DNA from 3 places in the Sphingomonas sp. ABOLE genome. Region 3 is predicted to be linked to each of the others. Evidence: riboswitches for the same ligand, from Rfam matches in the RefSeq annotation. Region 3 holds a riboswitch; each other region holds the start of a gene.

Region 1 (9,390 bases), on a different contig from region 3:
CGATGGGTGGGTGCGCAGGTGCGCCAGCTGGACGACGACATTCTCGAGCGCGGCGGTGCGGACCGCATCGGCGCCCTGCAGATTGTCATAGCCGCCGTCGACGACGCACTTGGCGGCGTGGCTGTGGCGCAGCCAGGCGGTGACGTTCGGCATGCCTTCCAGCATTTCCGGGTTCATCAGCGCCTTCATCGCGCCGCAGTCCGAATGGCCGCAGACGATGATGTCGCGCACGCCCAGCGCCGCGACCGCATATTCTACGGTCGACGAAACGCCGCCATTCTGGGTGGCGAAGGGCGGCACGATGTTGCCGGCATTGCGGCAGACGAACAGGTCGCCCGGGTTGGCCTGGATGATCTGCTCGGGCACCACGCGGGAGTCGGCGCAGGAGATCATCAGCGCCTTCGGGCTCTGCCCGTGCGTGGCAAGCTTGGAATAGAGGGCGTGCTGGTTCGGGAAGACCTGCTTCTCGAAATCGACGACGCGTCCGATCACTTCGTTCACGGCTTGCTCCTGTAACACACCCGCGACGCGGGCATCTCTTCAGGATCGCACACTATCGATCGCCATTTGCTGCATCGCGGCGCGTTCGTAAGAAAACGTTGCTAAGCCCCTGCGCCATTGCGCGGCAGGAGGATTTCGGCGCAGAGCCCGCCGCCCTCGCGATTGGCAAGGCGAAAGCTGCCGCCCTCCGCCTCCGCCGCCCGCGCGACGATCGACAGGCCGAGGCCGAACCCCACGGTGTCGCGCGAACGTGCCGCGTCGAGCCGGACGAAGGGCTGCATCACCCGCTGAAGATCCTCCTCGGGAATGCCCGGCCCCTTGTCCTCGACGCGGATCGCCACCGCGCCGTCCGCGGGCACCAACCGGATGCAGCATTGGCCGGCATAATGAACGGCATTGTCGACGAGGTTGTTGAGCGCGCGCTTGAGCATCAGCGGGCGCAGGACATGCTCGAAATGGTCCGGGCCGTCATATTCCACGTCGCGGCCGTGATCGGCATTGTCGTCGGCGATCGTCGCGCACAGCACCGCGAGATCGACGCGCGCCGGCGTTTCCTTGTCCCCCTCCCCGCCAAGGAACGCGAGCAGCGACGAAATCATCGCCTCCATCTCGGTGATGTCGGTCTCGACCGCGGCGTGCACGTCCGGATCGGCGATCGCATCGGCGCGCAGACGCAGCCGGGCCAGCGGCGTGCGCATGTCGTGGCCCACGGCCGCGAGCGCCTGGGTGCGATCGGCGATCAGCCGCTGGATGCGCTCCTGCATGCGGTTGAACGCGCTGATCACTCGGCGCAGTTCCTTCGGACCCGCTTCCTCCACCTTCAGGATGGTGCCGGTGCCGAAGCGGTCGGCAGCGAGCGCCAGCCGTCGCATCGGCAGCAGCATGCGCCGGAGCAGGATACCGCTGATCAGGATCAGCGCCAGCGCCGGTGCCAACGCGAGCAGTATCCGCGAGAGGCCAAGGTCGGCAGCATGGACATGCTCGCGCGTTCGAAAATACATCCAGCTGCCGTCGGGCATCGGCACGGCGCCGACGATCAGCGCCTTGCTCCCTTGCGAGGTGAGTCGCAGGCGCAGGCCGTTCGAGGCGAGCGTCGGCTCCCAGAGCACGACCTGCTCGTAGAGACGGTCGAGGTCGGGCTGCTCGCGCAGGCCGCTCGGCAATTGCGGCATCCACCGCACTTCGTAGCGCGAGGTGGTGAATTCGACCGCGAGGTCCTCGCGCCGCGCGGGCGGCTGCTCGGCGAGCAGCTTGCGCGCGATCACCAGATGCTCGGCCAATCGCCGCGCTTCGTCGTCGCGCACCGCGAACTGGCTGGCCCGCTCGTAGAGCAAGGTCGATACGGCGAATTCGATAAGGATGGTCAGCAGCAGGATCGCGAAGACCTGCCCGATCAGCCCGGAGGGACGCTTCAAAAACGCCCTCAACTGCGCGTCACGGGCACGTTGAGCGTGTAGCCGATGCCGCGCACGGTCACGATCGGCGCCTGGTGACCCGCATCGGAGAGCTTGCGCCGCAGCCGGCTGACCAGCACGTCGATGCTGCGATCCGAGCTGTCGCCCAGCCGGGTGCGCGACAGTTCGATCAGCCGCTCTCGCGAGATCACCCGACCCGAATGGTCGCACAGCGTGACGAGCAGGTCGAATTCGGCACCGGTAAGGTCCACCACGGCACCGGTCGGCGACAGCAGTTCGCGACGCGGCAGGTTGACCGTCCAGCCGTCGAACTGGATCTCGCCCTTGGGCCGCTCGGCGGTGTCGCGTTCGCCCGCGCCGCGGCGTAGCACCGCGCGCACCCGCGCCACCAGCTCGCGCGTACCGAACGGCTTGGGAAGATAATCGTCGGCGCCCAGCTCGAGCCCGACGACGCGGTCGGTCTCGCTGCCCTTAGCCGAGATGAAGATGATCGGCACCGAGCTCTTCTGGCGGATGGCACGGCACAGATCGATGCCGCTGGTGCCCGGCAGCATCACGTCGAGCAGCACCAGGTCCACCGGCCCCTGCTCCAGCGCCAGCCACATCTCCGGCGCCGACGAAGCGGGACGCACCGTATAGCCGTTTTCCTGGAGCGCGCGGGCGGTCAGCGTGCGAAGTTGCGGATCGTCCTCGACCAGGACGATCGTGGGAAGGCTCAGCGGGGGTTCACCTGCATACATCGCGAAGAAACCTAGGGACAGCGATCCGGAGGGTCAACGCCGCCCGGCCGCATTGCGGCGTGACGCGCGTCACGGGCAGTGCGTCTCGTCAGCGGTACAAGGCCCCATATCGTGGGGAAACTATCATGCAGATGCCGCGCCTCCAACGTTCCGTCCTGCCCGGTCGCGCGCGTGCGAATCGCGGCACCCTGGCGGCCATCGAACTCGAAGGCTTGAACCAGGATATGGCGCCCGCACGCGACGATCCGGCGTTCGGCCCGCGCCATCTGCTCGCGGCGCTCGACGGGCTGTCGGCAGCGGTGATCGAGGCGACGGGAAGCTGGGCCTTTCTCACTGCCGAGCGGATCCAGCTGATCGACGCCGCGCACAAGCTCGCGTGGCTGCTGGTTCGGGTGAACCGCAGCGAATCGATGGTCGCCCGCGCACCGGACCTCGCCGCCACGACGCGCGCCGTCGCGGCCGCTACCTATCGCCTGCGCGCCGTGCAGGAACTGGGCGACGGCGCCGATGCGATCCAGCCGCTGTTCGAATTGATCGTCCGCATCGACCAACTGCTGCCGCGCACTGCCCAGCTCTACCAATAATCACGCGCGGCGCTGGCATATCGCCGATAGCGGAGCTAGAGGAGCGGCGAAGGTTCTACCTTCGAACCCATGCCGGTGCCCGTTCGCGGGCGAGAAGGGAATGCGGTGCGGGCGCTTCGGCGCTCCAAGGCCGCAGCTGCCCCTGCAACTGTGAGCGGCGAGCGGCCGGGCAAAGGCCATTGGGAGCGATCCCGAGAAGGCGCCCGAACCGCGATGACCCGCAAGCCAGGAGACCTGCCGGCACGGGGTCGCTCACGCCTGGTCCAGGGTGCGGCCACGGCGCGGAATCCTCCGTTCGAGCGACGAGAATGTGCCGGGCACGCGACTGTGCGCCCGGTCGATTGTCATTGCAGGAACGAGGCGACGAACGTGTACATCAATGCTTCCCCCAAGCGCGGCGCAGGCGCGGCATGATCGATCTGTCGAGCGTCGCCGCGTTCGATCGCGCGCTGGCTTCGCTGCCTTCTCGCGACGCGGCTGCCGCGGATGCCGCGCGGCAACGCCAGCAGCAGCTCACCAAGCCGCCGGGCTCGCTGGGGCGGCTGGAGGACCTCGCGATCTTCCTCGCCGGTTGGCAGGGCCGTGCGCACCCCTCGATGGATGCGGCGCGGGCGGTGATCTTCGCCGGCAACCACGGCGTCGCCGCGCAGGGCGTCAGCGCCTTCCCCGCTGAAGTGACCACGCAAATGGTCGCCAATTTCGCGGCGGGCGGTGCCGCGATCAACGCACTGACCGGCGCGATCGGGATGCGGCTGGACGTGGTCGCACTCGACCTCGACCGCCCCACCTGCGACTTCACCACCGGCCCGGCGATGGACGAAGCCGATTGCCTTGACGCACTCCAGCAGGGCGCCGCGGTGGTAACTGCCGATACCGATCTGCTGCTGCTCGGCGAGATGGGCATCGCCAACTCGACGGCGGCCGCGGCGCTTTGCCTGCGCAGCTTCGGGGGCACGCCGGCGGATTGGGCCGGCCCCGGCACCGGCCTCGACGCGCACGGCGTCGGCCACAAGGGCGCGGTGATCGCCCGCGCGATCGAGGTCCATGCCGAGGCACTCCACACGCCCTTCGAGACGCTGCGGCGGCTGGGCGGTCGCGAACTGGCGGCGATTGCCGGCGCCGTCCTCGCCGCGCGCCATGCGGGGGTGCCGGTGCTGCTCGACGGCTTCATCTGCTGTGCATCGCTCGCGCCCTTGGCAGCGACGGCACCCGGCATCGTCGACCATTGCATCGCCGGCCATTGCTCAGCCGAACCCGGCCATGCACGGCTGCTCGCGCGGCTGGGGCTGGAGCCGCTGCTGCGGCTCGACATGCGGCTGGGCGAAGGCAGCGGCGCAGCGGTGGCCGCAGCGGTGCTGCGCTCGGCGCTGGCCGCGCACAACGGCATGGCGACCTTTGCCGAGGCAGGCGTCGCCGGCGGCGCATGAGCGGCATCGTCCTCCACCTGCTGCGCCACGGCATCACCGAGGCCGACGGCCGGCTGATCGGCCGCACCGACGCGCAGCCGCTCGCGGAGGGGGTCGACGCCTGCGTCGCGCGCGCAAACGGGCTGGCGGTGGACGCAGTGGTGAGCTCCGATCGCGCCCGCAGTGCGGTACCTGCAAGGCAGATCGCGGCCGCCCTGTCCCTTGAAGCCGGCGAAGACCCTCGCTGGCGCGAACTCGATTTCGGCGCATGGGACGGGCTGTCCTTCGACGCGATCGACGCCGAGGCACTCGCCGCATTCCAGGCGGAACCGGCGCGTCATGTGCCCCCCGGCGGCGAAACCTGGCCGGCACTTGTTGCGCGCGTCGGCGACGCGATCGATGCCATCGACCGCCCGACCCTTGTGGTAACCCATGGCGGTGCGATGCGGGCGGCGCTCGCCAGCCTGTGCACCTTCGACTTCCCCCACCTCTGGAACATCGCTTTGCCCCATGCCGCGCTGCTGAGCCTGCGCGTTTGGCCCGGCACCCCGCGCGTCGGCCAGATCATCGGACTCGTGACATGAGAGAATTCGTCCTCGCCCTCCAGTTCCTCACGCGCCTGCCGCTGCCCGCGGTTAAGGCGAACGACGCGACCTTCGCCCGATCGATGCGCTGGTTCCCTGCGGCCGGGCTGCTGGTCGGGCTGGTGCTGCTCGTCGCCCTGTTGCTAGGCAATTTGCTCGATCCCTGGACCGGCGCCCTGCTCGGCCTCTTCGCCTGGGTAAGCGTCACCGGCGCGCTCCATCTCGACGGGCTCGCCGACCTCGCCGATGCCCGCGGCGCGCTGCACAAGGGGGGCGAGCGGCTGCGCGAAGTGCTCGCCGACCCGCATGTGGGCAGCTTCGGGGTAGTGGCGATCGGGCTGCAGCTGCTTGCCAAGCTGGTGCTGCTCCACGCGCTGCTGGCCAGCCCCGGCTGGTGGACCATCCTGTTCGTCCCCGCCGCCGCCCGCTTCGGCCCGCTGGTGTGGACGCGCTGGCTGCCGCCGCTGCACGAGGGGCTGGCCAGCCGCTTCCGCAGCGCGGTGCGCCCCGCCGACCTGATCGTCTGGCTGGTGCTGCTCGCCTTCGCCGCCGCGCTTGCGGCCCCCGCGCTGCTCGCAGCGCCCGTGCTGATTGCCGCCTGGGGCTGGCGGATCCAGCGCCTGCTTGGCGGCATCTCGGGGGACGGGCATGGCGCCGGGATCGAGCTGGTCGAGACCGGCCTGCTGCTGGCGCTGGTGATCGCGCCACACCTAGGATGAGCGATCCGCTGCGCCACCATGGCGGCAACCTCGCCGCTGCCCGAGCGAGGTATGGCGACGGGCCGTGGCTCGACCTTTCGACCGGGATCAACCCGGTGCCCTGGCCGGTGCCCGTCGATCTCGACGTCGACCTGGGGCCGTTGCCCGATCCGTCGCTGCTCGCCGATCTCGAAACGGCGGCGGCAGCCCATTTCGGCCTGGTGCCCGAACAGGTCTGCGCAATCCCGGGCAGCGAAATGGGGCTGCGGCTGCTGGGACAATTGCTGGGCGGCAGCGCCTACCACCGCGTGCCGGGATACCGCACCCATGGCGCGGCCTTCGCCGACAGTCTGCCACTGTCCGCGGACGGTCCCGTGTCGGGCGACGCAGCGCTGCTCCTCGCAAACCCGAACAACCCTTGCGGCACGCTGCGCGACCGGGCGGCGCTGGAGGCGATGCTCGCCGAGCGCACCGCCGCGGGCGGCTGGTTGATCGTCGACGAAGCCTTTGCCGATGCGCATCCGGAGGCGAGCATCGCGCCGCTGGTGAACGATACGCGCCGGCTGATCGTGTTCCGCTCGTTCGGCAAATTCTTCGGACTGGCCGGGCTTCGGCTCGGCTTCGTCCTGGCCCCCCGCCTTATCCTCGCCCGCTACCGCGCTCTCCTCGGCGACTGGCCGATCGACGCGACCGCGCTGGCGATCGGCACCCGCGCCTATCGCGACCGGGCTTGGATCGAGGCGACGCGGACGGCGCTTTCGGCCCGAGCTTCGACCTTTGACCGCCTGCTCGAAACGCACGGGCTGCTACCCGGGGGCAAGTCGCCGCTGTTCCGGCTGGCCTCCCACCCGGACGCCGCAGCGATCTTCGAGCGGCTGGCCCAGGCGCACATCCTCGTCCGCCCGTTCGACTATGCCCCGCGCTGGCTGCGCTTCGGTGTCCCGGCCGACGCCGCCGCGCTGGACCGTGTAGACCGGGCACTCCGCCATGGCTGAGCCGGTCGCGCTCGCCGCGCTGGCGCTGGAGGCGGCGGTCGGCTGGCCGGCCTGGCTCTACGCGCGGATCGGACATCCGGTCGGCGGCTTCGCCCGGCTGATCGCCGCCTGCGAGCGCCGCTGGAACCGGCCCAAGGCTCCGGAGCAGCGCCGCCGGCGGTTCGGTGTCGCAACGGTGTTGCTGCTCTTTCTGATCGCGATCGCGGCCGGACTTGCGATCGAAGCCGTTGCGGCGCATTCCTCCTTCGGCTGGCTGGTGCTCGTGATCGCGGCCTTTCCGGGGCTCGCCCAGCATAGCCTCTACGTCCATGTCCGCCCCGTCGCAGCAGCGCTGGCGCGCGGTGACCTGACTGCGGCGCGCACGGCGGTCGGCTATATCGTCGGGCGCGACACCGCACGGCTCGACGCACCCGGTGTTGCTCGCGCCGCGATCGAAAGCCTCGCCGAAAGTTTCTGCGACGGCGTCGTCGCACCGCTGTTCTGGCTGCTCGTCGCCGGGCTGCCCGGTCTGTGGGCGTACAAGGCGATCAACACCGCCGACAGCCTGATCGGCCACCGCGAGCCCCGCTGGCGCGCCTTTGGCTGGGCGGCAGCGCGCACCGACGACCTGCTCAACCTGGTGCCCGCACGGCTATCGGGCATGCTGCTCTGCCTGGCCGGTGGGCGCGGCTGGCGGACCTTGTGGCGCGACGCCGGCAAGCACGCGTCGCCCAATGCCGGCTGGCCCGAAGCGGCGATGGCCGGTGCCCTCGGCCTGCGGCTCGCGGGGCCGATCGCCTATGACGGGGTGGTCGCCGACAAGCCGTGGATCGGCGACGGCCGCGCCGAGGCGACCGCGCACGATATCCGCCGCGCGCTCGCCCTCTATGTCCGCACCTGCGGGCTGCTATGGATCCTCGCCGGAGGGGTCGCATGGCTGCGCTGATGCTGCAGGGGACCGGATCGGACGTCGGCAAGTCGGTGCTCGTCGCCGGGCTTTGCCGCGCGCTCGCCAACCGCGGCCTCCGCGTCCGGCCGTTCAAGCCGCAGAACATGTCGAACAACGCCGCGGTGACCGAGGATGGCGGCGAGATCGGCCGCGCCCAGGCGCTCCAGGCGCTCGCCTGCCGCGTGGCGCCGCATACCGACATGAACCCGGTGCTGCTCAAGCCCCAGGCCGATCGCACGTCCCAGCTGGTGGTGCACGGCAAGGTGCGCGGCACGCTCCACGCCGGCAATTACCGCGAGGCGCGCAAGGCGCTGCTCGGCGAGGTTCTGACCAGCTATCACCGCCTCTCGGCCGCGTGCGACCTGGTGCTGGTGGAAGGCGCAGGTTCGCCCGCCGAGATCAACCTGCGCGCCGGCGACATCGCGAACATGGGCTTCGCCCGCGCCGCGAAGGTGCCCGTGATCCTGGTCGGCGACATCGATCGCGGCGGGGTGATCGCGGCGGTTGTCGGCACCCGCGCGGTGCTCGACGCCGAGGATGCGGCGATGATCCGGGGTTTTCTGATCAACAAGTTCCGCGGCGATCCTGCGCTGTTCTCTGACGGCTATGCGCAGATCGAAGAACGCTCCGGCTGGCGCGGCTATGGCCTGATCCCCTGGCTGCGGGACGCATCGCGGCTGCCGAGCGAGGACGCGGTGGTGCTCGAGCGCAACTCGAAGTCGAAGGGCGGCCGCATACTGATCGCCTGCCCGATGCTGCCGCGCATCGCCAATTTCGACGATCTCGATCCGCTCAAGCTCGAACCCGGCGTCACGCTGGCGATGATCCCGCCGGGCAGGCCGCTGCCGGGCGACGCGGCGCTGGTGATCCTGCCCGGCTCCAAGGCGACGATCGCCGACCTCCAAGCCGTACGCGAACAAGGCTGGGACATCGACCTGCTGGCCCATCATCGCCGCGGCGGCGCCATCCTCGGCATCTGCGGCGGCTACCAGATGCTCGGCCGCACCATCGCCGATCCGCACGGGATCGAGGGCCCGGCAGGCAGTGCGCCTGGGCTCGGTCTGCTCGACGTGGAAACGAAATTGACCCGCGAAAAGGCACTCCGCCCTGCGCAGGGCACCGCCCTTGGCGCCGAGATCCGCGGATACGAGATGCACATGGGCATCACCACCGGCCCGGACACCGCCCACCCCTTCGCGACGCTCGACACCGGCTCGGACGGTTCCATCGCGCAGGACGGCCGCGTATTCGGCACCTATCTCCACGGCCTGCTCGCCAGCACGGAGCTTCGCCGGGCGCTGCTCGCGCGGATCGGCATCGCCTCAAGCGGGATGGATTATGCCGCCTCGGTCGATACCGCACTCGATGCGATCGCGGCCGAGCTCGAAACCCATGTCGACATCCCCGCGCTGATCGCGCTCGCCCAGGAAGCACCCCGATGACCAGCCTGTTCGTCCTCGGCGGCGCCCGTTCGGGCAAGAGCCGCTACGCGCAGGCCCGCGCCGAGTCGCTCGCCGGTGACCTGCTCTACCTCGCCAC
Region 2 (9,390 bases), on a different contig from region 3:
GACCCATCCGTTCGCGGCGACGATGAGCGCCAATGCGGTCGCGGCGGCGCGGAATTCGGGCGTCCCGTTGCTCGCGCTCACCCGCCCCGCCTGGATGCAGGTGCCGGGGGACCAGTGGATGCGCGTCGCCGATATCGAGGGAGCGGTCGCTGCGCTCGCCGGTGCTCCGCGCAGAATCCTGCTGGCGCTCGGCCGCATGCACGTCGCCGACTTCGCGGCGATGCCGCAGCACCATTATGTCCTGCGCTTCATCGATGCGCCGGCGGTGCGGCCGGTTCTTCCGCACCACACGCTGATCATCGATCGCGGCCCCTTCACGTTCGAGGGTGATCGGGCGCTGCTGGAGACGCACGGTATCGATCTGGTCGTCTGCAAGAATGCCGGCGGTAGCGGTGCGGAGGCCAAGCTGGTCGCCGCGCGCGCGCTCGGCATCCCGGTGCTGATGATCGACCGCCCGGCGCTGCCGCCCCGCACCGAGGTGACCGATCCGGCGGCGGTGCTGGAGTGGCTGGATCATGCCCCCGCTCCCACCGAGCGCGGGGTGTAGAGGATCGGCCGCGCGGTACCCTCGATCCAGCGCGTCTGGCTCGAGCCCAGGATCACCATGGTGCGCATGTCGGCCATCTCGGGCGTAGCCCTGCCGAGGGGCACGATCCGCAGCGCTTCCTCCGGGGTGGAGACTGCGCGGGCGAACAGGATCGGGCGGTCCGGGCCGCAGACCTCCAGCAGCAGTTCCAGCACGCGCGCGAAGCCGTGCGGCCGCGCCTTGGAGCGCGGGTTGTAGAAGGCCATTGCGAAATCGGCTTCGACGGCGAGCCGCAGCCGCTTCTCGATCAGCGCCCAGGGCTTGAGATTGTCCGAGAGGTTGATCGCGCAGAAATCATGGCCGAGCGGCGCCCCTGCCCGCGCGCTGGCGGCGAGCATCGCGGTGATCCCCGGCAGCACGCGGATGTCGAGCCCGCGCCAGGCCTCCGGCCCGGCTTCGAGCGCCTCGAACACCGCCGCCGCCATCGCGAACACCCCGGGATCGCCCGAGGACACGACCACCACCCGCCGCTTCTGCGCCGCGAGATCGAGCGCGAGCGCCGCGCGGTCCAGTTCCACGCGATTGTCCGAGGCATGCAGCGTCAGCCCCGCGCGCGGCGCCACCCGCGCGACATAGGGGATGTAGCCGACGACATCGGTCGCTTCCGCCAGCGCTGCGGTGACCTCTGGCGTCACCAGCGCTTCGTCTCCGGGTCCCAGCCCGGCGATCGCCAGCCAGCCGCTCATGGGCGGCGCCCCCGGCCATGGATGAGCAGGATCGAGAAATAGGGCGTGACGCTGGTCGCCTCGGCGAGCGGTGTTACCCGCTGCTCCGGCATCGCCGCATGCTCGACCAGCCAGGCCTCGGCCTCGCGCCCCGCCGCTGTCACGGCGCGGCGCAGCTTGCCGAGATTGCGGCCGATCTTCATCACCACCAGCGCGTCGGTATCGCGGATGCGGCGGACGAGTTCCGCCTCTGGCAGCGTCGCCATCGCGATCGTCAGCACGTCGTCGCCCCAGGTGATCGGCTGGCCGGTCGCGTTCCATGCCCCCGCCATGCCGGTGATCCCCGGCACGACCGCCACCGGCACCTGGCCCGACAGCCGGGAATGGAGGTGCATGAACGAGCCGTAGAAGAAAGGGTCGCCCTCGCAGAGCACCACCACGTCCTCTCCGGCGCGCGACAACGCCAGCAGCCGCGCGGTGCATTCGGCGTAGAAGGCGGACAGGCAGGCATTGTAGCGCGGGTCGCTGACCGGGATCTCGGTCGTCACCGGATATTCCATCGGCAGCTCGATGGCGTCGGGCCGGAGCATGCCCTCCGCGATCCGCCGCGCCTGGCCCGACCGCCCCGCCTTGCGGAAATAGGCGACATGGCGGGCGTCGCGCACCAGCCGGTCGGCGCGAACGCTGAGCAGGTCGGGCGCGCCGGGGCCGAGGCCAACGCCGTGGATCGTGCCCAGGCTCATTCGGCGCGGCTCGCCAGTGCGTTGACCGCGGCGACGGTGATCGCGCTGCCCCCGAGCCGCCCCTCGACGATGCAGCACGGCACCGGCGGGGCGGCCCAGAGCGCCGCCTTCGATTCCACCGCGCCGACGAACCCCACCGGGCAGCCGATGATCGCGGCCGGCCGCGGACACGTCGGATCCTCGAGCATGTTGAGCAGATGGAACAGCGCGGTCGGTGCATTGCCGATCGCCACCACTGCGCCAGCCAGATGCGGCCGCCAAAACTCCAGCGCGGCAGCCGAGCGCGTATTGGCCATTTCCTGGGCGAGCGCCGGCACATGCGGGTCGTGCAGCGTACAGATCACGCGATTGTCGGCCGGTAACCGCGCGCGCGTGATCCCTTCCGATACCATCCGTGCGTCGCACAGGATCGGCGCGCCCTCGGCCAGTGCCGCCCGGGCCGCCTGCACGAAGCCGGGCGAGAAGCAGACATAGGGCGCCAGCTCGACCATCCCGGCCGCGTGGATCATGCGCACGGCCACGGGCTCCTCGTCGGGCGAGAAGCGGGCGAGATCGGCCTCGGTGCGGATTGTCGCAAAGGACTGGCGGTAGATGGCGGTGCCATCGGTTTCGTAGTGATAGGGCATCAATCGGTTCCGAAGAGGGTAAGCAGCGCGCCGGGACTGAGACCGGCATGGGTGGACGACGCACCGGCGCGAGCATCGAAGGCAAGATCGAACCGGCCGTCCCGGCCCGTCGCCACCACGTCCGCCGCCTGCGCCAGCGCGCAGCCCTTCGCACAGCCCGAGACGTGCAGCCGGCCGGAGACCAGCGGCGCGAGCTGGCGCGCCAGAGCTCGCGTCTCGACGCTCGCCTGCGGGCAAGCCGGCGCACCGACACAGGCATCGGTACGCAGCAGCGGATCGGTAGGGTCGGTGATGAAGGCGGCCTCGCGCAGCCCGGCACCTTCCACTAGGAGGCTGCGCCACGGCGTGATCCGGACGCCTGCCGCCCATGCCGCGCACGCGTCCGCCAGCACCCTCGCGTCCACTTGTCCGAAAGGCACGCCGAGTGATGCGCCCAGCGGGTGCAGCCCCGGCGCAATCGGGTTGGCCGGGGCTGCGGGTGCGATGCGGTCGCTCGCCCAGTCCGGGAGCGGCGCGACATGGCGCGCCATGCGCCCAGCGGCGGTACCGCCGGTATCGATGAACCAATGCGCCAGCCGGACGAGCGCGTCGGCTGCATCTCCGGCTGCGACGGGCGCCCCGTTGGCGCGCCCCGCCGCGCGGAGGAGGAGAGGGCCTTCGACGCCGCGCTCGATGCGGAAGTCCCCCGGCGCATCGGCCAGTAGCGGCACGGGCCCCGCGTCGACCACGACCCCCATCTTGCCCGGCAGGTCGGGCAGCGTGTCGAGCGCGGCAAGCAGATCGCCGGCGATGCGATGGGTGTCGTCGCCCGCCTGCCAGTCGGGTGCGACCAGCAGGTTGCGGCGTTTCTCCCTTGCCGGATCGGCATCGACAAGGTCCAGCGCAATCAACCGCTCGACCAGCGGGAGCCAGCGCGCTTCGGTGACGCCGCGAATCTGTAGATTGCCGCGGCTGGTCAGGTCGATCAGGCCGTTGCCAAGCGTCAGCGCCGCGTCGCACAGCCCGAGCACCTGCGAACGGGTAAGCCGCGCGAGCCGGGGCTTTACCCGCACCAGCAGCCCGTCACCCGCCGCCATGGGCCGCCACGCATCGGGACACCAGCCACGGACCTGGAAGCCGCTCATGCCGCGCCGCCAAGGGATGCGAGGATGGAGTTGCGACGGGTCTGCCAAAGTCCAGCGGCGTGCAGCGCTGCGAACCGCGCCTCCATCGCCGCCAGTGCCGCCGGGTTCTCGCGGGCGAGGAAATCCAGCACCTCGGGCTGGCCGAGCGTCGCATCGTGGTAGAGGTCGAACAGCTGCGGCGGCACCGCACCTGCGAGATGCGCGAAGGCGCCGAGATGATCGAGCGTCGCCGCGATCTCGGCCGCGCCGCGAAAGCCGTGGCGGCGCATACCGGCGATCCAGCCCGGGTTCGCCGCGCGCGATCGGACGACGCGGGCGATCTCTTCGGTCAGCGGCCGCGCCACTGGGCGCGCCGGGTCGCGTGCGTCGAGGTGGTAGAGTGCCGCCGTTCCGCCACGCATCGCTTTGGCGGCGGCAAACCCGGCTTCGTGTGCGGCATAGTCGGCCGCGAGGAGCAAATCGGTTTCGATCAGGTCCTGCAGATGCACGAACACATCCGCATCGGAGACCCTGGCGCGCAGCCCCTCCGGATCGGCCTGGGGCTCATGCCCGTCGAACGCATGGTCCGATGCGGCGAGCCACGCCTCGCCTGCCGCATGCCGCGCCTCTTCGGTATAGGTCTCGACCGCATCACCTATGCCGAGGCCGTAGCTGCCGGGACGCGGGCCATAAACGCGCGCACCGGCATCCTTCCCGGCGAACGGGTTCCATTCGGGTGCTTCGTCACGCGCCGCCAGTGCTCGCACGGCCTGGCCGAACAACTGCGGGAGTGTCGGGAAGGCATCGCGGAACAGGCCCGATACGCGCAGGGTCACGTCGATCCGCGGGCGGTCGAGCATCGCGATCGGCAAAATCTCGACGCCCGTCACCCGCTCGGAGGCAGGGTCCCAGATCGGTGCGGCCCCGAGCAGGTGCAGCGCCATCGCGAACTCCTCGCCGGCGGTGCGCATCGTCGCCGACCCCCACAGGTCGACGACCAGCCCATTGGGATAGTCGCCATGATCCTGCAGGTGGCGGCGGATCAGTTCGTCGGCGAGAACGATGCCCTGCGCATGCGCGGCGCGGCTGGGTACCGCGCGCGGATCGATCGTGTAGAGGTTGCGGCCGGTCGGCAGCACGTCGGTGCGCCCGCGGAAGGGTGATCCGGACGGGCCCGCTGCGACGCGCTTGCCCGCCAGGCCCGCAAGCAGCCCGGCGCGTTCCGCGTTCCCGCACGCGCCGCGACCGAACACATGCAGCCCGTCACCAAACTGGCTTTCCTTCACGTCGCAGACGAACCGATCGATGCGGGTGATCGCCTCGGCGCTGCTGGTGGCACCGTCTAGCCCCAGTTCCGCCTCGAGCCCGACCGCGCGGGCTTCGTCGCGGATCGTGGTCTGGAGACGATCGCGACGCGCCGGATCGAGGCCCACGGCGTTGGAAAATTCGTCAAGCAGCGCTTCGATCCGGCCAAAGCCGGCGCCGGTCCCCGCGGTCTTCAGTGCAGGCGGCAAATGGCCTATGGTGACCGCTCCGGTGCGGCGCTTGGCCTGCGCGGCTTCGCCGGGATCGTTGACGATGAACGGGTACAGGATCGGCAGACCGCCGGTGAGCGCCTCCGGCCAGCAGGCGTCGGAAAGCGCCACCGCCTTGCCCGGCAGCCATTCGAGCGTGCCATGCGCGCCGATATGGACGATGGCGTCGATGCCCTGCGCCTTCAGCCACAGGTAGAAGGCGACATATCCATGCCGCGGCACCCGCCCGACATCGTGGTAGCTGTCCTCTCGCGTCGCCGGGGCCCCGCGTTCCGGTTGGAGCGCGATCAGCAGCTTGCCGCTTTGCAATGCGGGGAAGTGGAAATGACCGTCACGGCACGCGGCATCGGCATCAGGTTCCCCCCATGCCGCGCCGAGGGCCTCCCGCAACGGCTGAGGCAGCGTCGCCAGCGCTTCGCGATAGGCGGCGAGCGGCCAGCGCAGCGTGTCGCGCTGCAACCGCTCGGCCAGGCTGTCCACCGGCTCTCCCAGATCGGCAGCGATGGCCTCGGCGGAGGCGAGCGCGTCCAGGCCGACGGCGTGCGCGAGCTGCCAAGCCTTGCCGGGATAGGTCGAGAGGACGAGCCCGATTTGCTTCTGCGCTACGGGCTTCTGCGCGAGGGCAATCCAGCCTGCGACCCGCGTGACGATCGCCTCGATCCGCTGCGGTTCGGCCCGATGCACCGTGCGCGCGAAGCCCAGCGCCTCGTCGCGCGCCTCGGCCTGCTTGAAGCTGGCGACACCGGCGAAAAGGCGCCCGTCGAGCTCGGGCAGCACGACGTGCATCGCGAGATCCGCCGGTGACAGCCCGCGCTCGGCGCTGACCCAGGCTTCGCGTGACGCAGTAGCGAGCGCGATCTGGAACACCGGCACGCCGGCAGCATCGAGCGGCGACCGGCCGTGCTCGTCGCGTGCCGAGAATGCGGTGGCGTTCACGATAGCAGCGGGGGCGAGGTCGCGCACCCATTGCTCCACCTGCGCGCGGGCGTCCGGGGCCTTGAGCGAGGGCACGAAGATCGAAAGCGTGTCGAAACCGGCGCTCTCGAACACGGCGTGGAGCGCCTCGAACGGGCCCACATCGCACGCAGCAAGGTACGAGCGGTAGAAGATGATCAACACCAGCGGCCTACCCGACCGCCGCCATGGGCATGCCTCGGGGATCCGCAACGCCGCATCGCCGGGCTGGCGATCGGGCGGACGAAAAGCGCCAAGCGCGGGGTGCCAGACACCGAACGCTGGCAGCGGGGCGTAGGGCAATGGCTCGACTGAAGGCAGCCGCGCCATCGCCGCCAAAACGCCCAGGGCGGCGCGTGCCGCCGCGGCCCCGCCCGCATCACAGAGCCGCGCGAGGTCTCGCAAGACTTCGACCGGTACCGTCGACGCCGCATCCAGCCGTTCGTCCGGACGGCCATCCGCCGGCAACACCGCCAGCGCGATCCCGCGTTCGCGTGCCCGCGTCTCCACCTGCTGCAGGCCGTAGCTCCAATAGGGCATGCCGCCGATCAGCCGGATCAGGATCGCCTTCGCGCCCGACAAGGTCCGCTCGACATAGGTGTCGACCGATAGCGGGTGCATCAGCTCCGCGAGGTTCGCCAGCCGCAGCGAGGGCAGCACGTCGCGATGGCCATGCCATGCCGCCGCGAACGCGCCGAGGTCGCTGTCGGAAAAGGACAGCACCACCAGGTCCGCGGGAGCCTGCCCGAGGTCCTGGGGCGCGGCATTTTCCTCCAGCCCGTGCGTTTCGCGGAACAGGACGTGCATGGCCCCTGTGCCTCAGCCCGCCAGCACCGCGCGGAACGCTGCGGGATCGACATGGTCGTGCTCGGCGATCGCCACCAGCGCGGTGCCGCGCGGCTCGCCGGGACGCCAGGGGCGGTCATACTGGTGCCGCACCCGGCTGCCGACCGCCTGGACCAGCAGCCGCATCGGCTTGCCCGTTACCGCCGCATAGCCCTTCACCCGCAGCACCTTGTGCTCGCGCGCCAGTTGTTCGATGCGGGCGACCAGCTCGGCCGGATCGGCGATCTCGCCGAAGGTCACGACGGTGCTGTCGAAATCCTCATGCTCGTGATCGTCGGCGCCGTCATGATGCGAGGGGCGCGCGGCGAGGTCGTCCTCGGCGGCGGCGCCCAGCCCCAGGATCACGCGCGGGTCGATCGCGCCTTCGCGGATCTCGACCACCGGCACCGGCCGCGGCGCCTCGGCGGCGATCACCGCGCGGGCGGCAGCGACGCCCTCGGGTCCTGCCAGATCCACCTTGGTCAGCAGCACCATGTCGGCGCAGGCGAGCTGGTCCTCGAACACTTCGGCAAGCGGCGTCTCATGGTCGATTCCCGGATCGGCCGCCCGCTGCGCCTCCAGCGCCACCAGATCGGGCGCGAACCGGCCTTCGGCGACCGCTTCGGCATCGGCCAGCGCCAGCACGCCGTCGACGGTGATGCGGCTGCGGATCGCCGGCCAGTCGAACGCCTTGAGCAGCGGCTTGGGGAGCGCAAGACCCGAAGTCTCGATCAGGATGTGGTCGGGACGAGGCTCGAGTGCCAGCAGCCGCTCCACCGTCGGGATGAAATCGTCGGCGACGGTGCAGCAGATGCAGCCATTGGCCAGCTCGACGATGTTCTCGGCCGGGCAATCGGGGATCGCGCAGGACTTCAGGATCTCGCCGTCGACGCCGAGCGTGCCGAACTCGTTGACGACTACCGCTAGCCGCCGCCCTTCGGCATTCTGGATCAGGTGGCGGATCAGCGTCGTCTTGCCGGCGCCGAGAAAGCCGGTGACGATGGTAACGGGGACCTTGGCCAGGTCGGTCATGCATGTCTTCCCCCGCGCCCGAGCGAACACACGGCGGGGCTTGCCAGACGCATGTCCGGCCGGCGCGCGACGACGGGCGGGCGCGACAATCGCCCGGCACCACGCGACCGTGCAGCCCCAGCCGCACAGCTTCGTCGCTCGAACGGAAGCAAGACCGTGCCGCGGCCATCCCCTGGACCAAGGCAAGAGCGACCGTAGCGCCGGCAGGTCTCCTGGCTTGCGGGTCACGGCACGCTGCACGCCTTCCCAGGCCGTGTCGGCCCAGTGGCTGCCCCTCGGCGGAGGCCAGTGCATCGCGCTATCCGCTCACAGTTGCAGGGACAGCCGCGGATTTGGGGAGCAGCCTCCCCGCACCGCATTCCCGATTAAGCCCCATGTCCGGGGCACCGGCGCGATCATATCGAAGGCTGGAAAGCCTTCTAGGACCGCTCTAGACCCGCACCTCGATCTCGTCCAGCCTCTGCCAGCGATAGATGGCGAAGCTGATCAGCCAGCAGGCGACGAACAGGCCGATGATCGCGAAGCCGAGGCCGTTGAAATGCGCGCCGAGATCGGCGGCGAGCCCGAACGCCCCGCCGGTCCAGCCCATCTTGTCGCCGATCAGCGCCAGCGTCTCGATGCCCCCGATCACGATCGCGACCAGCGCGGAGATCAGCGTGATGGTGACGTTGTAGTAGAGCTTGCGGATCGGCTTGACGAACGCCCATTGATAGGCGCCGAGCATCACCACCCCGTCCAGCGTATCGACCAGCGCCATCCCTGCCGCGAACAGCGCCGGCAGCACCAGCAGCGTGCCGAGCGAGACGCCGTGCGCCGCCTGACCCGCCGACATGCCGAGGATCGCCACTTCGGTCGCGGTGTCGAAGCCCAGCCCGAACAGGAATCCGAGCGGCGCCATGTGCCAGCTCTTGCTGACGAGTCGGAACATCGGCCCAAACAACTTCGACAGCGGCCCGCGCGAGGCGAGCAGCAGGTTGAGGTCGTCCTCGACATAGGCGCCGCCCGCGCGGACGTGCTGGAAGGTCTTCCACACCGATCGCAGGATAATCAGATTCATGCCGGCAATGGCGAACAGGAACAGCGCCGAGACGCTGGTGGCGATCACCCCGCCCACTTCCCGGAAGGCCCCCATGCCCGCCAGAGCGCCGGTCGCGAGCGCGATGCCGGCCGAGGCGATGGCGATGATCCCGGAATGCCCGATCGCGAACCACAGCCCGGTGGCGATCGGCCGCTGGCCGTCGTTCATCAGCTTGCGGGTGACGTTGTCGATCGCGGCGATGTGATCGGCATCGACCGCATGGCGCAGCCCCAGCCCCCAGGC
Region 3 (9,390 bases):
GGGCAGACCAGCCGCATCGAACTGCTCGACGCACAGCGCACCACCTATGCGGCACGGCAAGCCACGCTCTTGGCACGACGAGATCAACTAGCCGCTGCTGCGGCGCTGTACCGCGCGCTGGGCGGCGACGTTCGAGAGAAAGCAACACGATGATGCACGCGAGCACGCGCTATCCGTTGCCAATGCGGATGCTGCACTGGATGCGCGCCGCGCTCCTGTTGGGATTGGTCGCTCTGGGTTGGACGATGACCAGCCTCCCCGACAGCCTGCCTGCGAAGTTCGCGTGGATGTATCCCCTCCACAAAGAACTCGGCGTTCTCGCGTTCGTTGCCGGAAGCATTGCACCGGCCATCCGCCTGCGTTCCGCCCTGCCACCGCCTCCTGCTGGCTTGTCCAAAGCGGAAAGGACACTGTCCGCTATCGTACATCATGCGCTGCTGGCGCTGGCGATGCTGGTGCCGCTGATGGGCTATGCGATGTCCAGCAGTTTCGCGCAAAGCGACGGCATTCCCTTTTTCGGCCTCGATCTGCCCGAACTCCTGCCGAAGAACGACCGTGCTTTTGCGGTATTCGCATGGGCGCACAAGACGCTCGCCTACGCGCTGCTCGCCTTGGTCGCCCTCCACGTCCTGGGTGTGATCAAGCACCGCTTTCTCGATCGCGGGCGTGATACCAACGTGCTGCCACGGATGCTATGACCTCTCACTGTGCTTCCGAACCACCTGTGCCCGCTACGGAATCCGATCCGGGTTCTGGCTGGCGTTGGCGCTATTGGTCGATCTTCAGCGGGCAGACGCTATCGGTAATCGGTTCCGCGATGACCCAGTTCGTGCTGATCTGGTGGATCACCGATACGGTGGGCACCTTCGGCGCGCTGGCTACCGCAGGGCTGGTGGGGCTGTTGCCGCAGGCATTGCTCGGACCGATCGGTGGAACCTTCGCGGATCGCTACAGCCGCCGCACGCTGATGATCATGTCCGATGCGATCGGCGCAGGCTGCATCCTGGTGCTGATCGCGCTCTTCCTGCACGGCAGCGTCGCGCTCTGGCATGTCTATGCGGCAATGTTCGTGCGCAGCGCCGCCGCCGCCTTCCAGATGCCGGCAGCCGCGGCCAGCGAGGCAATGTTGGTGCCGGCTCATTTCCTGCCGCGCGCTGTCGGGCTCAACCAGACGATGATGGGCATCGTCACCGTCGCCGCTGCGCCGCTGGGCGCGCTGGCGATCGGCCTGATGCCGGTGGGCATGGCCTTGTGGATCGATGTCGCGACGGCGGTGCTCGGGATCGCGCCGCTGCTGTTCTTCCGCATTCCGCAGCAGCGGATGCCAAGCGAAAGCAAAGGCATGTGGGCCGAATTTGGCGAGGGCATCGCCATCGTTTGGCGTAGTCCCAGGCTGCGTCGCGTCTACGCCCTGCTGACTGCCGTGGTGCTGGTGGTGATGCCCAGCGCCGAATTGTTGCCGTTGCTTGTGAAACAGCATTTCGGCGGCGGCCCGCAAGCGGTCGCAGTGCTGGAAGGATTGGGCGGCGCGGGTATGATCGTTGGGGGCGCGATCGTCGCGACCTTCGTGCCGAAGCGGCTCATGTCCTGGATATTGTGGGGGTTCATGTTATCCTGCGCCACGCTGATGGCGGCAGCGCTGGTGCCGCCCGGCTTGTTCTGGCTGGCGACGCTGTTCTGGGCGCTGAGCGGCGTCACCTTCATCCTTGGCGACGCGCCGTTCACCGTGCTGATTCAGACGACCGTGCCGAACCATCTGCAGGGCCGCGTGCTGGCGCTGCTCGGCACGATAATGGGCTTAGCCGCCCCCGTCGGCCTGCTTGCCGCCGCACCGCTCGGCGAAATCCTCGGCGTGCGGTGGCTGTTCGTGCTGACGGGAGGGTTGGGAACGCTCGTTTGCCTGATCGCCTTGCTTTCCCCGGTTGTCTGCACGGAGCTGACGGATCGAGGTTGACGCGGCATGAGCGGCCGATTGGTTTGCCTGCGGTACTGTTCGTACCCTTGGCGCTCCGCCTGTCCGGCTTCCTCATAGGCAACACACCGATCACTACGCCGTCCCCAGCCGGGACGGTCGGCACCATCGCTCACACCGTGAGCGGTTTCGCGGTCGTCTTCCTATGGTGGTTCTGCCTATCGTGCTTTGAGAGTCGGTTCAGGTTGGGAGGGGGCGTGCTGGGTATCGGTCTGGCCTGGGTCGCCATCGACGCAGTGGATCGCGGGCTGCTCGGCGACGCGCTCGCGGGCACGGGCCTGTCGTTCCTGCTCGTACCGATGGGCTTCGCGATCGCCGGCCATCTGGTCTGGCGGCTGATCGCCGAACGTCAGGGCGACCTGATTCAGCAACGTCACGACGCCGGGATCCTGGTCGCCGTTCTCCTTGGCGGGATGCTATTTATCGACTGGCGGCCGATGCGCTGTTCGGCTTCGCCTGGCGTCCGCTCGCGTTCGCCATGGCCCAGACCGCGATGGCGTTCGCCTTTGCACTATGGCTGGCGGGCAGGCTGATGACTGTGCGTGCCGATGTGCTGACGCTCGGCATCCTGGAAAAAGCTTCGTCGCCGACGGAAGCAACGCCACAGCCCGGCCTCTGGCATGTTGGCGAGTTGCATCGCTGGCTGTCGAGCCTGATGGACCGAACGCGTGTTCCTTGATCCCGAGCTAACCTTCGCGGCTTTCGTCGAGCACATGGGAGCGTCGGAACGCACCGTGCAGACGCTCATCAACCATGAAATGGGCAATGATCATTTCCGCACCTTCAGCCGACAGGCGGTGTGGGTGGTCGCCGCCGCACTCGCCGCCGCTGCGCCCCTGCTCGCGTTCCGGATCGATCTCGCCAGTGCCTATACGCAGGGGCTGCCGACCAAGCTCGCATTGACCGGCGCTGCTCCCTCTGGCCGGCGTGAACAGGCAGCCCCTCACACTCCGCATTGCCCACAGCCCGCCCACGCGCAGCTGGCTGCGCCGGGTGATCATCGCCGAGATCCTGCTGTTCGCCGGCGTACTCGCGGCGACGGCGTATCTTACCACCTTCCTGTCACCGCATGACGCAGGGCACGCGCGGCGTGCCCATGGCGACGCGGGTGTGGTCCACGACCCAGTTTCCGTCGCCGAAGCATATGGCGCAGGTCCCGCTTCGCCTTGCGCACGCCCATCCAGGTGCCGGTGGCGCAGACCAGGGTAACCATGGCGAGCAACGGCAGCACGACCAGATCCCAGACCGGGCGCGACCGCAGGCCCGGCAAATCGAGCCGGTGCAGACCGTCCTGAAGCCACCGAAAGGCCCGCGCATTGCCGTCTACCGCGCGCAGCAGCTTCCCGCTTTGTGCGTCGATATAGAGCCGGGTGGCCTCGCGATCGGCGCGCACCGCCCGCCATACCGGCAATGCAACCGGGGCCTTGTGTCCGTAATAATAGGAATCCTCGGCCGTCAGCAGGTCGAGGCTGGCGAGCGGCGGACCGGCGCGCAGTGCCGCTGCCACCGCCTCGCGTCGCAACGGCGCGGGTTCTCCCCGGTCGTCGAAGCGCATCGAGCTGCCGGACCCGCCGATCGCGATCGGGAAGACGCGACCGGCCATGGCGACGCTCTCCACCCGGCGGGTATCGGCGGGGACGCGATCGAGACGGGCAAGTGCGGCGCGCACCGTACCCCAGGCCATCGGCCCGGCGAGTTGCTGGTGTTCGGCGGCACCTGCGCGGCTGTCGAGAAAACCCCAGGGGTTCATCGACAACAGCCCGCTCGCGACCCAGCTCAGCGTCAGTACGCCGAAGACCAGTCCCAAGACATGGTGCCACCACCACAGCCCTTTGTACGGCGAGCCGAAGCTGCCATCCTTCCGCCGCCGCAGCCGGGCGATGCCGACCCAGATGCCGGTGGCGGTGAGGAAGCAGCCGACCAGGGAGGTCCAGATCACCACCTGGCTCCAGGCAGCGCCGTTCTGGCGGAGCAACGTCGGATAGAGCCAGTGGGGCACCGCACCGAGCCATCCCCAGAAGCGCTCGAACCGCGTCGTCTGCTGGACGATCTCGCCGCTCCTGCCGGCAATGTACACGCTGGTGCCGGCCGGATCGGCATAGTCGACGCGGATGAGCGGACGGTTGGCACGGAAGGTTTGAACGGTCCATTGGTCGATGCCGGTCTCGGCAATCCGCGCGGGTGCGCCGGCGATGTTGGCCTGCGCGGCATAATCGACGGCGATGCGGCGAAAATCCTCCGGCGCCAGTTCGGCCAAGCGCGCGCCGGTGGCGAGATCATAGCTGACCGGCATCGCGCGAATCTGCCCTATCCGACGCTCCGTCGCCGCGGCGGGGACGATGCGCAGGACGGTCCGCCCCGCCATGGTCTCCAGCCGCGCCGAGGCCAGCGGCAGAGCGTCCGGCAGGTCGATCCGCGCCCGCGTCGCCGCAGCGGGCAGCCGCAGGAGCGGCAGCCCCCGCACCTGCTCCGCCGGGGTCAGCCGGGGATAGTCTACATACAGCATCACGAAGCCCGACAGACACCAGAGCGTCATCACCATGCCGATGACGACGCCCAGCCAGCGGTGCAGGACAAGGACTGCCTTGGGCATCGTCAGAAGCCCAGGCCGTAGCTGACTCGCAGCGTCCGCGGCACGCCGCGCGCGAAATAGAGGAAGCGCCCCACCCCGCTATCCGACACGGCGGACTGGAAGCCGCGCGTCGCGTAATCGCGGTCGAACAGGTTCTCGACGTTGATGCCGAAACGGTGCCGGCGCGCCGCATCGGGGAACAGGTGCACACCGGCATCGACGATCGCGTACTTGCCATAGTTGCGCCGGCCGAAGCCGCTCGCCGAGGTATAGGCGTCGCCCACCCAGTTGACCGAGGCGTTGGCGCCGATCGGCAGCGTGCGTGGCCGCCACGCGACCGTGCCGCGCGCCAGCTGTTCGGGGGTCCGGTCGCGCTGGAGCGACGAACCGGCGTTGCGCGCGCGGGCATAGGTGTAGCTCGCGTCGAGGTGCCAGGCGTCGGCGATCACCGCGCCCAGCACCAGCTCGGCACCGCGCACGTTCACGCGCGAGTCCGAATTGCGGTAGATGCCGTCCGGATAGGCGGGGTTGGCGGTATCGATATCGATCAGATGATCGATGCGCCGGGCGAAGACCGTGCCCTGCCAGTGGAACAGGCCGCTCGCCAGTGTGCCGCCGATGCTGGCATTGGCGCTAAGGCTCTCCTCCGGCCTGAGGTTGGGGTTGCCGCGTTCGCAGCAGGGATCGATCTGGTAGAGCTGCGAGGCGCTGGGCAGCAGGAACGACGTGCCACCATTGGCCTGGACGAACAGATCGTCGCGCAATTCGATGCGGCCGGTGACGTTCCACACCGTCTTCCGCGATCCGCTGCCATCGTTGTAGCGCAGCCCGGCCGAGAGCCGCGCGCGACGCGAAAGGTCGTCGTTGGTGCGGATCTGGAAGGTGCCGGCATGGACGCGCTCCTCGGTCGCGGCGATCCGCAGCACGTCGTCGCGCCCGCTGAACTGCTGGAAATCATAGCCGATCAGGTAATCGAGCCCGCGATGCGGCCGCAGCTGGACCAGCGCGCTGCCGCCATAGTCCTTGAAGCCCCAGAAGGTGCCGGCGGGGTACACCACCACCGGCGCGCCACCACTCGGGGAGTTGCGGATCTGGACATAGGCGGTCTTCCAGTCGTGGAAATAGCCCTTGAGGAACAGCTGCACCACGTCGCTCCCCACATAATCGAGCCGGGCGCTGGCGATCTCCTCGTTGCGATCGTTGCGGCTTTCGCGGGTGCGGGTGGGGCTGAGATTGTCGAGCTTCGCCTCGGTGTGGATATATTGGAGGCTGAACCGCCAGTCGGGACCGAGATCGTAGCGATATTTGCCGCCGACGGACCACAGGTCGTAGCCGCGGGCACGATCGGTCGCGCTCGGTTCCATCCGGCTATAGGGCTGGTATCCGTCGGAGCGATTGTGGGAACCCCAGGCTACGAACTGGTGCTTGCCCGCCCCGCCGCGCACATAGCCGCCGAGGTTGGTGCCGGCAAAACTGTCGACGCTGGCGTCTACCTGCCCGCCGAAGCGGTCCGAGAAGTCGCGGGTGACGACGTTGATCACGCCCGCGGCAGCCTGTGTGCCGTAGAACAGGCTTTCGCCGCCCTTCAGCACCTCGACCCGCTCGATCATGCTGGCCGGCAGCGTGTCGTTGGGCGAGGTACCGCCATAGAGCCGGTTGTTGATGCGGATGCCGTCCACGGTCCACAAAACGTCCTGCGTCCGCGAGCCCTGCAGCGACACGTCGACATAGCTGAACGGCCCGCTGGCAGGCTGAACGTAGAGACCCGGCACGGTACGCAGCGCGGTCGCGACGTCGATCGCTCCGCTCTCCCGCAGCTGGGTTTCACTGCGCAGGGCCAGATCGCTGCCATAGCGGGCGCGCTGGCGCGGCAGCGTTTCCTCCAGGCTGGTGCCGGTGACGAGCAGCGCGTCGGCGTCATCCTCGGTCTGCGCGTGCACCGGCTGAAGCGAGGCAGCAGCGGCCAACGCAAAAGCGGCCGCAGAGCGAGAAACAATAAGGAACTTCATAGACATACCCCCGGCGTCGTCGACGTCGGGCGGAAGCGTGCCGTTCACGCGAACGGTCGGCGCACGGCGCCGGCCGGACGCCATGGGCGACCGGCGCACGTGACCGATGCGGCTCCCGCCGCTCGTTCGTCGCTCAGACGGAGTACACCGTGCCGCGGCCATCCCCTGGACCAAGGCAAGAGCGACCAGACGCCGGCAGGTCTCCTGGCTCACGGGTCGTCGCTCGACGCACGCCTTCCCAGGCCCTGAGGCCCAGTGGCTGCTTCCGTGGAAGGAAGCCCGTGCGTCTCGCTCACCGCTTACAGTTGCAGGGACAGCCTCGGATTCAGGCGGCATGCCGCCCTCACCGTGTTCCCTTTTAAGCCTCTCGTCGAGGCACCGGCGCGATCTGCGCTCGCGGCAAGAAACGCCGAAAGCGTCGCCTTGGTAGAGGCTCGCGGTCGACACCGCAAGGTGCCGGTCAGCCCGCCCCCCGCTGGGGTTTAGACCTTATCGCTTCCCCGCCCGCGGCGGCTCGCACCACTATTGCGGCCGCGCACCGAGATATGCCGCGAGCCGATCGACCATTTCCTCGGGTATGCGCCGCGCAATCACCGGCATCGTTGCCTGCGACTGGCGGGCATCCACCTGCTTGCCGTCGCCGCGCATCTGCCATAGCCGCGCGGCGAGATAGGCCGGTTTCTGCCCCGCCAGGACCGGATAGGGCTTGCCCGGCGCGTGGCAGCTCGCACAGGCGGGAAGCTGCCGGTTCGGCAGGCCGCGCGAAACGATGCGCTCGGCATCCGCATCGCGGACCTGCGGTGCCTCTCCCAGTCCCGGCAGTGCCGCAAACCGCCGCGCCAGCGCGGCCGCATCGGCATCGCTCAGCAACGCGGCGGCGTTGGCCATCACGCCGCTGAAGCGGTGCCCATCGCGATAGGCGCGCAGCGCCGCTTCGAGATAGGCCGGGTTCTGCCCGCCCAGCACAGGGATGTCGCCCTGCCCCCGCCCCCGTCCATCGGCACCGTGGCAGCCGGCACAGGCCTCGAACCGCGGCGCCCCCGCAATCCCGGCGATGCCGCCGGCCAGTCGCGCATAGTCGGCGGGTGTCATCGTCGGCAGGCGGCGGACGAAGGCGACCATGCGGCGGACCTCGTCCGGCCGGTCACGCGCCGGCCAGGCGGGCATGCCACTGAACTTCACGCCGTGATCGATGATCCAGAACAGCTCGCGGTCGCTCCATTGCTTCGCGGTGCGGGCAAGGTCGGGCGCGGGGGGCGTCGCCGCCTGGAACACCGCGCGCGGCCGCATGCCGGGGGCGCCGTGGCAGGCGGCGCAGCTCGCCGCGAAATGGCCGGCGGCGCTCACCAGCCCCTGGGGATCGGCCGCCGCCCGGGGGCTCTCCAGCGCGCTGCGGGTGCCGACCGAATTGCGCATCACCCAGTGCAGGAACCAGTTGGTGATCGGCCAATGCCCGCTCGACGCGGCGACGTTGATCGCGCCAGACCAGCCGACCGCGAGCGCCAGCGCGACGACGCCGGCCAACGCCAGCACCACGCGCTTCCAGGTGATCCGGATCATCATGCCCGCGCCTCCTGCCGCAACAGCGTGGCCAGCAGCGCCAGCCCGCCGACGAAATAGGCCGCACCACCGACGAGCAGCATCACCACGCCGGCAAGCTGCTGGTCGGCGAGCGGCGCCAGCCCCCAGGGCGCGGCATGCGCCATCGCCGGATAGAGCGGCCGCGGTGCCAGCCCGATCAGCGCACCAAGCAGCGTCATGTGCATCGAGGTGAGCAGCAACGCGCCCACCCCCATCGCCCGCGCGCCCGGTGCCAGCACCGCGCTCCACAGCAGCACGCCCGCGGCGAGGAAGCTCGCCTGCTCGAGCGCCAGCAGTATGGAACTATGCGCCGCCGCCGCCCGCAGCGCCGGCAGGTGCCAGCTCCACACCACGCCGAGCTCGACCATGCTCATCGCCAGCGGCGTGACGATGCGGGGCAGGCGCCGCGCGGGATCCATGCGCGTGCCGGCAATGCCCAGCGCCACGCATGGCGCCGCGACGGCGGTCGCCAGCATGTGCGCGGCCATGTGCCCGGTCATCCCCTGCCCGGCGAGCCTCCAGCCGAGCGCGAGCAGCGCGGCCCCCAGCGCCAGGGGGGCGGCTCTCACCGGCAGTCCCGCAGGAACAGCACCGGCAGCGCGGTGAAGACGACGCCGATCACGCTCAGCCCGGCGAGCAGCAAGGTGGCATAGGCGAGGAAGCGCAGTCGATCGCTGTCGGTGCCGGCTTCGTGCGGCGGATGGTCGCCGGGCGTGCGCGCCTGCACCCAGGCGATCCACCCCGAGGCGAGGATCACCAGCAGTGCCGCCGCCGTGCCGCCCCAGAAGATCGCCGGCGCGTCGACATAGCGCCCGGTCTTGGCGCAGCGCACCGCCGCCCAGAGATAGGAGAAGAGGAAATGCGCCGCCCAGCCCGTCGGCGGTACGATCAGCGTCCACAGGGTGACCCGGAGCGCGCGGAAGCGCTGGTGCAGCCGCCCGATCATGCCACCTCCGGGAACAGGCCCAGCGTCGCCCAGGTGACGAGCGCGGTGAACAACAGGAAATGCTGGTAGAGCGTGACGTTGCGGATGTCGGCATCATGGGTCGGCGTCGCGAGCCCGGCGAGGCTGCGGGCGAGCGCATAAAGCTGTCCGACCACGCCGACGCCGGCATGGGCGACGGTCCAGCCCGTCAGCGTCCAGACAATCGCCGGATAGCTGTGGAGCGTCGGATCGAGATGCGACAGCCAGGGGCCCGCCAGTCCAGCCGGAATCGCCGCCAGCCCGGCGAGCGCGCCTGCCGCCAGCAGCAGCC

The links. A riboswitch is a leader RNA that binds a small molecule or an ion and turns the genes downstream of it on or off. The one in region 3 is predicted to bind cobalamin.
Region 1: another riboswitch for cobalamin. It lies ahead of cobT (nicotinate-nucleotide--dimethylbenzimidazole phosphoribosyltransferase); the one in region 3 lies ahead of CA234_RS16195 (TonB-dependent receptor plug domain-containing protein).
Region 2: another riboswitch for cobalamin. It lies ahead of cobW (cobalamin biosynthesis protein CobW); the one in region 3 lies ahead of CA234_RS16195 (TonB-dependent receptor plug domain-containing protein).

What each region holds. Positions count from the first base shown of each region.
Region 1 covers NZ_QQWY01000006.1:63,750-73,139, reverse strand. The annotation lists gene CA234_RS05555 (carbonic anhydrase) at 1-501, opposite strand, end outside; gene CA234_RS05550 (ATP-binding protein) at 603-1,916, opposite strand; gene CA234_RS05545 (response regulator transcription factor) at 1,925-2,635, opposite strand; gene CA234_RS05540 (hypothetical protein) at 2,782-3,240, shown strand; cobalamin riboswitch at 3,297-3,497, shown strand; gene cobT (nicotinate-nucleotide--dimethylbenzimidazole phosphoribosyltransferase) at 3,651-4,667, shown strand; gene CA234_RS05530 (histidine phosphatase family protein) at 4,664-5,230, shown strand; gene cobS (adenosylcobinamide-GDP ribazoletransferase) at 5,227-5,949, shown strand; gene CA234_RS05520 (threonine-phosphate decarboxylase) at 5,946-6,923, shown strand; gene cbiB (adenosylcobinamide-phosphate synthase CbiB) at 6,916-7,848, shown strand; gene CA234_RS05510 (cobyric acid synthase) at 7,836-9,293, shown strand; gene cobU (bifunctional adenosylcobinamide kinase/adenosylcobinamide-phosphate guanylyltransferase) at 9,290-9,390, shown strand, end outside.
Region 2 covers NZ_QQWY01000030.1:45,400-54,789, reverse strand. The annotation lists gene CA234_RS17200 (cobalt-precorrin-6A reductase) at 1-547, shown strand, start outside; gene cobJ (precorrin-3B C(17)-methyltransferase) at 514-1,272, opposite strand; gene cobI (precorrin-2 C(20)-methyltransferase) at 1,269-1,994, opposite strand; gene CA234_RS17185 (precorrin-8X methylmutase) at 1,991-2,620, opposite strand; gene CA234_RS17180 (cobalamin biosynthesis protein CobG) at 2,620-3,744, opposite strand; gene cobN (cobaltochelatase subunit CobN) at 3,741-7,019, opposite strand; gene cobW (cobalamin biosynthesis protein CobW) at 7,032-8,069, opposite strand; cobalamin riboswitch at 8,254-8,475, opposite strand; gene CA234_RS17165 (HoxN/HupN/NixA family nickel/cobalt transporter) at 8,500-9,390, opposite strand, start outside.
Region 3 covers NZ_QQWY01000027.1:25,333-34,722, forward strand. The annotation lists gene CA234_RS16170 (efflux transporter outer membrane subunit) at 1-153, shown strand, start outside; gene CA234_RS16175 (cytochrome b/b6 domain-containing protein) at 150-698, shown strand; gene CA234_RS16180 (MFS transporter) at 725-1,954, shown strand; gene CA234_RS24635 (hypothetical protein) at 2,170-2,505, shown strand; gene CA234_RS24640 (hypothetical protein) at 2,505-2,651, shown strand; gene CA234_RS24645 (hypothetical protein) at 2,641-3,045, shown strand; gene CA234_RS16190 (PepSY domain-containing protein) at 3,021-4,565, opposite strand; gene CA234_RS16195 (TonB-dependent receptor plug domain-containing protein) at 4,568-6,553, opposite strand; cobalamin riboswitch at 6,730-6,951, opposite strand; gene CA234_RS16200 (c-type cytochrome) at 7,076-8,116, opposite strand; gene CA234_RS16205 (cytochrome c oxidase assembly protein) at 8,113-8,703, opposite strand; gene CA234_RS16210 (hypothetical protein) at 8,700-9,080, opposite strand; gene CA234_RS16215 (cbb3-type cytochrome c oxidase subunit I) at 9,077-9,390, opposite strand, start outside.